DNA from 3 places in the Pontibacter chitinilyticus genome. Region 3 is predicted to be linked to each of the others. Evidence: riboswitches for the same ligand, from Rfam matches in the RefSeq annotation. Region 3 holds a riboswitch; each other region holds the start of a gene.
What was found. Region 3 has a riboswitch for S-adenosylmethionine ahead of ABDW72_RS18555 (nitrite reductase). Riboswitches for the same ligand answer to the same signal wherever they lie in the genome.
Positions count from the first base shown of each region.

Region 1: another riboswitch for S-adenosylmethionine. It lies ahead of metH (methionine synthase); the one in region 3 lies ahead of ABDW72_RS18555 (nitrite reductase).
Region 2: another riboswitch for S-adenosylmethionine. It lies ahead of ABDW72_RS08740 (O-acetylhomoserine aminocarboxypropyltransferase/cysteine synthase family protein); the one in region 3 lies ahead of ABDW72_RS18555 (nitrite reductase).

Region 1 is NZ_JBDIZJ010000002.1:583,460-586,737, forward strand. Features, by position in the region: gene metH (methionine synthase) at 1-1,853, opposite strand, end outside; SAM riboswitch class I at 1,925-2,031, opposite strand; gene ABDW72_RS05995 (hypothetical protein) at 2,275-2,904, shown strand; gene rpmA (50S ribosomal protein L27) at 2,974-3,252, opposite strand.
Region 2 is NZ_JBDIZJ010000004.1:133,146-136,423, reverse strand. Features, by position in the region: gene ABDW72_RS08745 (class I SAM-dependent methyltransferase) at 408-1,313, shown strand; SAM riboswitch class I at 1,522-1,627, shown strand; gene ABDW72_RS08740 (O-acetylhomoserine aminocarboxypropyltransferase/cysteine synthase family protein) at 1,903-3,225, shown strand; gene ABDW72_RS08735 (homoserine O-acetyltransferase family protein) at 3,236-3,278, shown strand, end outside.
Region 3 is NZ_JBDIZJ010000016.1:10,362-13,639, forward strand. Features, by position in the region: gene ABDW72_RS18555 (nitrite reductase) at 1-1,873, opposite strand, end outside; SAM riboswitch class I at 2,271-2,376, opposite strand; gene ABDW72_RS18560 (hypothetical protein) at 2,477-2,623, shown strand; gene ABDW72_RS18565 (TonB-dependent receptor) at 2,752-3,278, shown strand, end outside.

The sequences.
Region 1 (3,278 bases), on a different contig from region 3:
ACGTCTTCTATGAGGTTGCGCAGTTCCAGCGGTATCTCTTCGTAAATGCCCAGCATGCCGGCGTTCACAATGCCCATGTCCATACCGGCCTGCACGGCATAGTATAAAAATACGGTGTGCATGGCTTCGCGCACGGCATCGTTGCCCCGGAAGGAGAACGACAGGTTGCTCACGCCCCCGCTCACCAGCGCGTGCGGCAGGTTGGCTTTAATCCATTTCACCGCCTCCAGGTACTCGACGGCATAGTTATTATGCTCTTCGATACCGGTAGCAATAGCTAGTATGTTCGGGTCGAAAATGATGTCCTGCGGTGGGAAACTACACTCCTCAGTGAGGATGCGGTAGGCACGGCTGCAGATCTCAATGCGGCGCTCCAAAGTATCCGCCTGGCCCTGCTCATCGAAGGCCATCACCACGGCAGCGGCACCGTACTGGCGCACCTTGCGGGCCTGCTGCTTAAAGTTCTCTTCGCCTTCCTTTAAGCTGATAGAGTTCACGATCGATTTGCCCTGCACGCACTTCAGGCCTGCTTCCAGCACCGTCCACTTCGAAGAGTCGATCATGATAGGCAGCTTGGCAATATCGGGCTCGGAAGCGATCAGGTTTAGAAAGTTGGTCATGGCCTCTTCCGAGTCCAGCATGCCTTCGTCCATGTTCACGTCAATGATCTGGGCGCCGCCTTCTACCTGCTGCTGCGCCACGGAAAGGGCTTCTTCAAACTTACCGTCTACAATCAGGCGTGAGAATTTCTTGGAACCGGTTACATTGGTGCGCTCCCCCACATTCACGAATAACATTTCCGGGGTGATGGTGAGCGGCTCCAAACCGCTGAAGCGCGGAAGCGGGGCAATTTCGGGTGGTGTATGCGGTTTATACTTGGCAGCGAGGTCAGCAATAACCTGCACGTGCACTGGCGTGGTGCCACAACAACCACCTAGTACGTTAACCAGCCCTTCCTTTAAATATTCTTCTACAATGGCACCCATTTGCTGCGCAGTTTCATCATATCCGCCAAAGGCATTGGGCAGACCGGCGTTGGGGTAGGCGCTGATGTAGGTGTTGGAAATACGCGAGAGCTCCTGGATGTGCGTTTTGAGCTGGCGTGCGCCCAGCGCACAGTTAAAGCCCACGCTAAGTATAGGCGCATGCGAAATAGAGTTCCAGAATGCCTCCACCGTCTGGCCCGACAAGGTGCGGCCGCTGGCATCCGTGATCGTGCCGGATACCATGATCGGCAGCTCCTTGCCACCGTCCTGCACGTACTGTTGTGCTGCAAACAGGGCTGCCTTGCAGTTGAGCGTATCAAATACCGTTTCGATTAAAAGCAGGTCGGCACCACCCTCTACCAGGCCACGCACCTGCTCATAGTAAGCGTCCACTAACTGGTCAAACGTAATAGCACGGTAGCCGGGGTTGTTTACATCCGGCGAAAGCGAAGCGGTACGGTTAGTGGGGCCGATAGCGCCGGCAACAAAGCGCGGCTTGCCTGGTACCTTCGCCTCTATTTCATCTGCTGCCTCCCGCGCCAGCCGGGCCGATTCGTAGTTCAGCTCATACACCAGCTCCTCCAGGTGGTAATCGGCCATGGCGATGCGGGTGCCGCTGAAAGTGTTCGTCTCGATGATATCGGCGCCTGCTTCCAGGTACTCGGTATGAATGGCTTTGATGATGTCGGGGCGGGTAATGGAGAGCAGGTCGTTGTTGCCCTTCAGATCGCTGGCGTGGTGTTTAAAACGTTCTCCGCGGAAGTCGGCTTCAGAAAGCTGGTAACGCTGGATCATGGTACCCATAGCGCCGTCGAGCACTAGTACACGTTCGCGAAGCAGCTGGTGGATGGGATGGTTCTGTATCATGGATGTCTTTCTTCTCGTAAGTCGTCAGCAATTCTGCTTATCAAGAAGGACACCCAAAGGCAGGATGGACTCTCTTATCTTTTCCAAAGCGGTTGCTTCAGAAGGGAGTTAGCACCAAGCTATCACAAGGTTGCTAAGACGTCTGCGGGCCCTATCCCTCGGTCTTTCTTGATAAGAAGCTGCAAGTTAAGCCTATATCCGCAGAATATAAAATTTTGTTGCATTTTGCATTTCTTCCGGTCTTGCCCGGTCGCCTTGCATTTCCTACTTGGCTAAGTATAAATAGTAGTATAGCACCACCTGGCCTATGAAATGCAGTTAATCGTCTATTAAATTTTCTGCTTCATCTAGTTTCTAGCTGTTGGCAACTTAAAAGCGGTACCTTGTTTTTACAGTACCTTCGCTACCAAGCACTGAAACGATGCGTCTCAAAACATTTTTCCTGAACGGCACCAGCGTCTTTCTGGGCCTTATCTTTTTCACGGCGGGTATGGCCAAGCTTTACTTCGGACACAAATTTCCCGGGCTCATCGGGCCTGTGTGGCTGGAAGAAAGGCTGGCACAGTATGGCCTCGGTCTTTTCGCCCGCTTTATCGCTTACTCGCAGATCGCTGTCGGCTTTATTTTGCTGACGCTCCGATACCGCACCATCGGTGCTATTGCCTTGCTGCCGATGCTCCTGAATATCCTGATGGTAACAGTGTCGCAGCAATGGCCCGGCACGCCTTATGTGCTCAGTTTCTTTCTGCTGCTAAACCTGATGCTGTTAACTGCGGAAGCACCTAAATTACTCCACCTGCTTGGCTTTAGCACCACGTATACCCCACCGGTTCCTACTGCCTCGCCGGTAAAATTCGGGCTGCTGTGGCTGGCGGGTCTTATACTTGTGCTGATCAGTATACCCGTATCGTTTTATAGTATGGCTACCGCGTATGTGGTGGTTGTAGTCGGCCTGGCAGTGGGCCTGTTTTCTTATGCCAAAGGAGGGCGGGCAGGAAGTATGGCCACCATGCCCGGCAAGGGCAAAGCGGCAGCCCTGGTTGCAAACTAGCTTAAAATAAAAAAGGGAAGCTCAAGAGCTTCCCTTTTTCAAGTGCCACCAGCTGGCAGCGTGCAATGCTTAGGCTTCTGCTGTTACAGCTTCTACTTTAGGCAATACAGAAACGTATGAACGGTTCTTTTTGCCTTTTCTGAACTGAACAACACCGTCAACCAGTGCAAACAAGGTGTGGTCTTTGCCCATACCTACGTTTGCGCTTGGGTGGTGCGCAGTGCCTCTCTGTCTTACAATGATGTTGCCGGCGATGATATCCTGACCACCGTAAATCTTAACACCAAGTCGTTTGGAATGCGACTCGCGGCCGTTATTAGAACTACCAGCTCCTTTTTTGTGTGCCATGTTGTTTTACTATTTAATTCAGGGTA
Region 2 (3,278 bases), on a different contig from region 3:
GGGGCAAGCGTTTAAGTTTTATACTAACAAAGCTATCTGTTGCACTTTAAACAGAATATTCTAATTCTTCTATATGTGCGGAGTGCACCCCTCTGTTTGGCGCCTGTTGCCGTCACTATTGTCATCTCTTAAAGCTCATGTCAAGGCACCGGCAGGCTGCAAATAGCTGCCTTTACAGCAACTTCTTCCTGCTACGCTGCTGCATCGAAGCAGGAAGAAGTTGCTGTTCTACTTCCACTACTCAATTTCAAAGTATAGCAACATCCCTTCTTTTATCCGTTGCTGCCACAGGTATAGTATGGCTGGGTTCAAAAGTATACTTGTCTGATAATCAAGTATAAAATTGAAGCATTATTGCATGAAATTGTGTAACTTAGGTAAGATGTTTCTACTTAAACCACGCCGCTATGGCTAGCAAAAAAGACCTGGATTTTACCTATACCACTATAGACAAGCTTTTCCGGCTTAGCCTGGGGGAAGCAGCGGATTATAGCGGCGCAAAATACGATGGTAATTTTTCGATGACGCTGGAGGAAGCGCAGCGGGCCAAGCACCAGTTTATAGCCGACAGCCTGAACATTGGCAAAGGCAGTAAGGTGTTGGACCTGGGCTGCGGCTGGGGCCCATTCGTGACCTATGCTACGCAGGAAAGGCAGGCGCAATGCATTGGCTTAACCTTATCGGAGGGACAGGCAAACGCCTGTCGCAAGAACGGGTTGGAAGTTTACATCAAAGATTGCCGTGAGGTGAAGCCAACGGATTTTGGGTTGTTTGATGCTGTGGTAAGTGTGGGAGCATTTGAGCATTTCTGTTCGATAGAGGCGTGGCAGGCAGGGAAACAGGAAATGGTGTATCGCAACTTCTTTCAGAATGTATATGATTTATTGCCTGAAGGAGGCCGGTTTTACTTGCAGACAATGACCTTTAGTAAAAACATGCCCGCCTTCGAAGATATCACCGTTACCGCCAAAAGAGGATCAGCGGCGCATGTATTGGCTTTGATGATCAAGGAATTTCCCGGTTCCTGGCTGCCCTACGGCCCTGAGATGATCCTGCGGACAGCAGCACCAGGCTTTCGGTTAGTTTCGCAGAGCAGCGGCCGCCTGGATTATATAGAAACCATCGGGCAGTGGCGCAAACGCTTCCGGCAGTTTAGCTTCCGTAAATACTGGCTCTATGCTACGCTTCTGCCCAGGTACTTAGCAAATAAAGAGCTAAGAAACCAGATTGAAATATTCCGCATCAGCCCCAACAGGGTATGCTTTGAGCTGGAGGTGATGGACCATTACCGGATGGTCTTTGAGAAAGTATAAGGGCTCACTCCTGCAACACAAAGGGTAATAAGTATTTACTGCTCTGGCTAGAGAAAGCCCCGCAGGTAACGAAAGTATACAGGCTACCGTAAGAAGCGGTAACAGGCATTTGCAAGTGCTGGAAGTATAAAAAGCAAAAAAAGCTTGTATTTATTTCCGGCAGACTTTAATATTGCAACGTCAAGTCAATCATCCCTTCGCGGATATTGATTTATAAAGAAGCGTGGAGAGACAGGCTCTATGAAGCGCTAGCAACCTAACAACGCGTTAAGGTGCTAATTCCTGATTCCGAAAGGTTCGGAAGAATATAAATTGATACGGCAATGAACAAGGGAACCAAGCCAACACAGCTTTATTGTAGTTTTATTTTGCCGGCAGCTAACCTGCCGCAGCAATCCTGTTTAGTTTTAGCACACGTCATGCGTATGCCCTTGGGGGCTATGGATTGCTGTTGTTGCTAAGCTAACACATCCAATTCCGTTTGCGCTTTTGCGGCTGCTGCACGGCTGTGCCATTGCCCGATAGCACCTCTTACTTCGCTTCTGCGTCAAGATAAATCCAATATTCTCACATTATAACAAGCACCAGCATGTCTACACCACTCCATTTTGAAACATTGCAGCTGCACGCCGGCCAGGAAATCGATCCGACCACACAGTCGCGTGCCGTACCTATTTATCAAACCACTTCTTATACATTTAAAAATGCTGAGCACGGCGCCAACCTCTTTGCCTTAAAGGAGTTCGGTAACATCTATACCCGCATCATGAACCCCACTACGGATGTGTTTGAGAAGCGGGTGGCGGCCTTAGAAGGCGGAGTGGCAGCCGTAGCAACGGCTTCCGGAATGGCGGCTCAGTTCCTGGCGCTCACCAATATTCTGGTAACCGGCGACAACTTTGTGACAACTGCTAACCTGTACGGTGGCTCTTACAACCAATTTAAAGTGTCATTTAAGCGCCTGGGCATTGAGGCGAGATTTGCTGCCGATGATGCCGTGGAAAGTTATGAAAAGCTGATTGACGATAACACGAAAGCTATTTACGTGGAGAGCATCGGCAACCCACGTTTCAACATTCCGGACTTTGATGCCATCGCCGCGCTGGCCCGCAAGTATGATATTCCGTTGGTAGTAGACAACACATTCGGCGCTGGCGGTTACCTGTTCAGGCCACTGGAGCATGGGGCAAACGTGGTGGTAGAAGCTGCTACCAAGTGGATAGGCGGCCACGGCACCAGCATTGGCGGTGTGCTGGTAGATGGCGGCAACTTTAACTGGGGCAATGGCAAATTCCCGCAGTTCTCGGAGCCAAGCGAAGGATACCACGGCCTTAATTTCTGGGAAGTATTCGGCACAGACGGACCCTTCGGCAACATTGCCTTTGCTATTCGGGCGCGGGTAGAAGGCCTGCGTGACTTTGGCCCGGCACTGAGCCCCTTTAACTCGTTCCTGCTGCTGCAAGGCCTGGAAACACTTTCGCTGCGCGTAGACAGAACAGTACAGAATGCCCTGGCGTTGGCCCAGTGGCTGGAGCAGCACGAGCAGGTAGAATCGGTAAATTATCCAGGGCTGGAGAGCAGCAGCTATCACGAACTGGCCAAAAAATACCTCAAGCGCGGCTTTGGCGGGGTGCTGAGCTTTAAGCTGAAAGGCGATAAACAGCAGGCAGAAACATTTGTGAACAGCCTGGAGCTGGTGAGCCACCTGGCGAATGTTGGCGATGCCAAAACACTCATCATTCACCCGGCTTCTACCACGCACCAGCAATTGAGTGATGCCGAGCAGCAACATGCCGGTGTAGAGCCAACCCAGCTTCGCGTTTCTGCCGGCATCGAGCACATCGACGACATCAAAGCAGATTTTGAACAGGCTTTTGCCAAAGTGCAGCAGGCACAGGCAGTAGCTATTTAGAAAGAATAACATGCCAGAGCATCACGTTTTTCATTATCCACAGGAGTTTGAGC
Region 3 (3,278 bases):
GCGCTTTGGCAGTGCTGATGTAGGCGCCGTAGGCATAGTAAATGGCATCTGCAAAGCGCTTGTCCGCCAATGCTTCTGCTGCCCACTCCAATTTCTCGTCCGATTCATATAGCAGCGTAGCGACCAGGTCGATCATCACGCCGGCGCACTCGCCCACGCCGATGGCAGTGGAGAACGCCTCCTGGTGCCCCCAGTCGATCAGCTCATCTGCCGTTAAGCTGGTCAGGTCGGCCAATGGCTTCAGCATCTGGTAAAAGTAATCTTTGCCATTCCGGTCGAAGTACTCGTTAAAGCGCTCGTTCTCCAGCTTGTTGGCCTGGTAATCGTTAATGACATAGCGCATCACTTCCGGGCCCCGCTTACTGGGCACTTTCAGCACTTTTTGTGCAATGCGGCCTTCGCCGTTTACCACGGTACCACCGCCCAGCAGCACCTGCAGCGCTGGCACTACATTTTTACCGCTCTTCAGCGAAGACCCGTGGAAGCCGAGGTTTGCCAGGCCATGCTGGCCGCAGGAGTTCATACACCCGCTTATTTTTATTTTGATGTCGGTATTGAAAAGCAATTCGGGATACTCCTGTACAATCACGCTTTCCAGCACCTTGGCGGTGGTCATGCTGTTCGAAATGCCCAGGTTACAAGTGTCGGTACCGGGACAGGTGGTGATATCCCCCACACTGTTAAAGCCGGGCTCCGCCAGCCCCAGGGCATCTAGCTCGGAGAACACATACGGCAGCGCTTCCGCACGCACATACTTGAGCAGCAGGTTCTGACCTTGTGTTACCCTGATCTCATCCGCCGCAAAACCGCGCACCAGCGGTACCAGCGCACGTGCCGTATCACTGCTGATGTCGCCGATCTGTACTTTTATGTAAATGCCATAGTAGCCCTCCTGCTTCTGCTGGAACACATTTGTTTGCAGCCACTGGTTATACTTGTCAGTATCCTCCACTATAAAATCAGGGATCTCGCTTGCTTCCGGAATAGATGGAGTAAAGGAAACTTCTTTATCAATCTCAAACACGTGCGACTTGAGAGCCTTGTACTCTTCGTTTACCAGGCGCATCACTTCCTCTAAGCCTATCTTCCCGATCAGGTACTTAAAACGGGCTTTGTTGCGGTTGTTGCGCTCGCCATAGCGGTCAAAAACGCGTATTACGCCTTCAATAAACGGAATGACTTTGTCTTCGGGCAGGAACTCGTACGCTGTGTGCGCCAGCGCCGGCTGGGCACCCAACCCACCGCCAATCATCACTTTAAAGCCCCGCACAGGTACGCCATTCTCTTCCTGCACCTTTGCAATAAAGCCCAGGTCGTGCATGTAGGACATGGCCGTATCGGAATCGCTGGAGGAGAAGGAGATCTTGAACTTGCGGCCCATTTCCTGGCAAATGGGGTTGCGCAGGAAATAACGGAAGGTCGCATCCGCATACGGTGACACATCAAACGGCTCCTTCGGGTCAATACCAGCTTCAGGAGAGGCCGTGACGTTGCGCACCGTATTGCCGCAGGCTTCCCGCAGCGTTATATCATCCTCCTGCAGCTTGGCCCAAAGTTCCGGCGTCCTGTCTAAGCTCACAAAATGTATCTGAATGTCCTGGCGCGTGGTCAGGTGCAGGTTGCCGGTAGAGTATTCATCAGAAATTGCCGCAATGCGCAGCAGCTGCTGTGTGGTTACTCTGCCAAAAGGCAGCTTGATACGCACCATCTGCACACCCAGCTGCCGCTGGCCATACACGCCACGTGCCAGGCGCAGGCTCTTAAACTTGTCTTCCTGCATTTTACCCTCGCGGTAGAGGCGAATCTTTTTCTCCAGGTCGATGATATCTTTCTCGACAATCGGGTTCTCTATTTCTGATCTGAAACTTTGCATGTTCTGTTTTAAGTTAAGCGGCTTTTCAATTTCTATAAAACCTATAAATCTACTAGAGATTCCGAAACCTGGGAATGCCGCTACAGCGATAAAGTATTATGAGTAAAACATAGCCGGTTAAACGGCCTTGTGAGGTAATGGATCAGCAGGCTAACTTGATATGGATGCTATGCCTGCGGCAATGAAGCGCAGCAGGCGCAGGAGCCAGTATGTTACAATAGGGAGTTAGCGTGGCGCTTTGGCCAGGGCTGTTAACGGATGGGAAATCCTTAACAGGAGCAACAGCAACAACAACAGCAGGGCATCAGGTAAGATGCGGCAGTAGCAGCGGAAAAACGGTGAAAGGAAAAAGGTGTTCCGAAGCGTAAAGTACTGTTTTGTTCGTTCATGATGTTGTAATTTATATTTCCCCTTTGTTTGTTGGGCAGGACTTGGCACCTTTCCAAGCGGATGGTTGCCAGAGGGTCATAGAGCCTGTTCTCTCGCCTCTTCGTCTATAAATTTCTTGCGGTTAGCAATAGTATTCGTTACAAAAATAGAAAAGAAATCAACAAGTATCCTCATAGATGTTAATTTTTTTCAGTAGTAGGTCTGACCGACCTGGTGAAAAAAGGTTTTGCCGCGCGAAATAGTTCCACCACTGCTGTTCGTTTGCGGATTGCCCCGGCGCAACTCACAACCAGCAACAAAGCCCCACAGCTGATCGGGTTCCTGTGCCTCTTTATATGGAAAAGCATCGTGTTGGTATAATCTATTTTAGCAGTTCCTTCCAGCCGCTTTACTTTGTTTTCTGTAAAGTATAAACCCGCACGCTCCGTGCAGCAAGTATGGCTAAAAACGTACCCGATCATCACGCAAATCGAACAATCGCTAACTCTATGAAAAAAAGTTTTCTGCTGGCCCTGCTGGGGTTGAGCACCGCTGTGGTACACGCCCAGGCTCCTGCTGGCACCCCGGGTAATCCGCAGCAACACCAAGCCATACCCGGCACTACTGCCCCACGCGGCAACGCCAAAATATCCGGCATAGTACTGGATGCGGCAACCAAACAACCGGTAGAATTTGCCACCGTGGCCCTGATCAGCCTGAGCACCGGCAAACCGGTAGATGGCACGATGGCCGATGACAAAGGGCGGTTTACCATCAGTAAAATAGCCGCCGGCGAGTATAACCTCCAGGTTTCGTTTCTGGGGTATCAGTTGCAGAAAGTAGAGCATGTCCGTGTTGCGACGGATAATGCGGAGGTAACAGTAGGCACCATTACGCTTGTCTCCGATGCCAAAAAGCTTAGTGAAGTGGTAGTAACCGGCGAAAAACCACTAGTAGAAGAGAAGATAGACCGCACCGTATATAATGCAGAGAAAGACATCACCAATGCCGGTGGCAACGCGGCCGACGTGCTGCA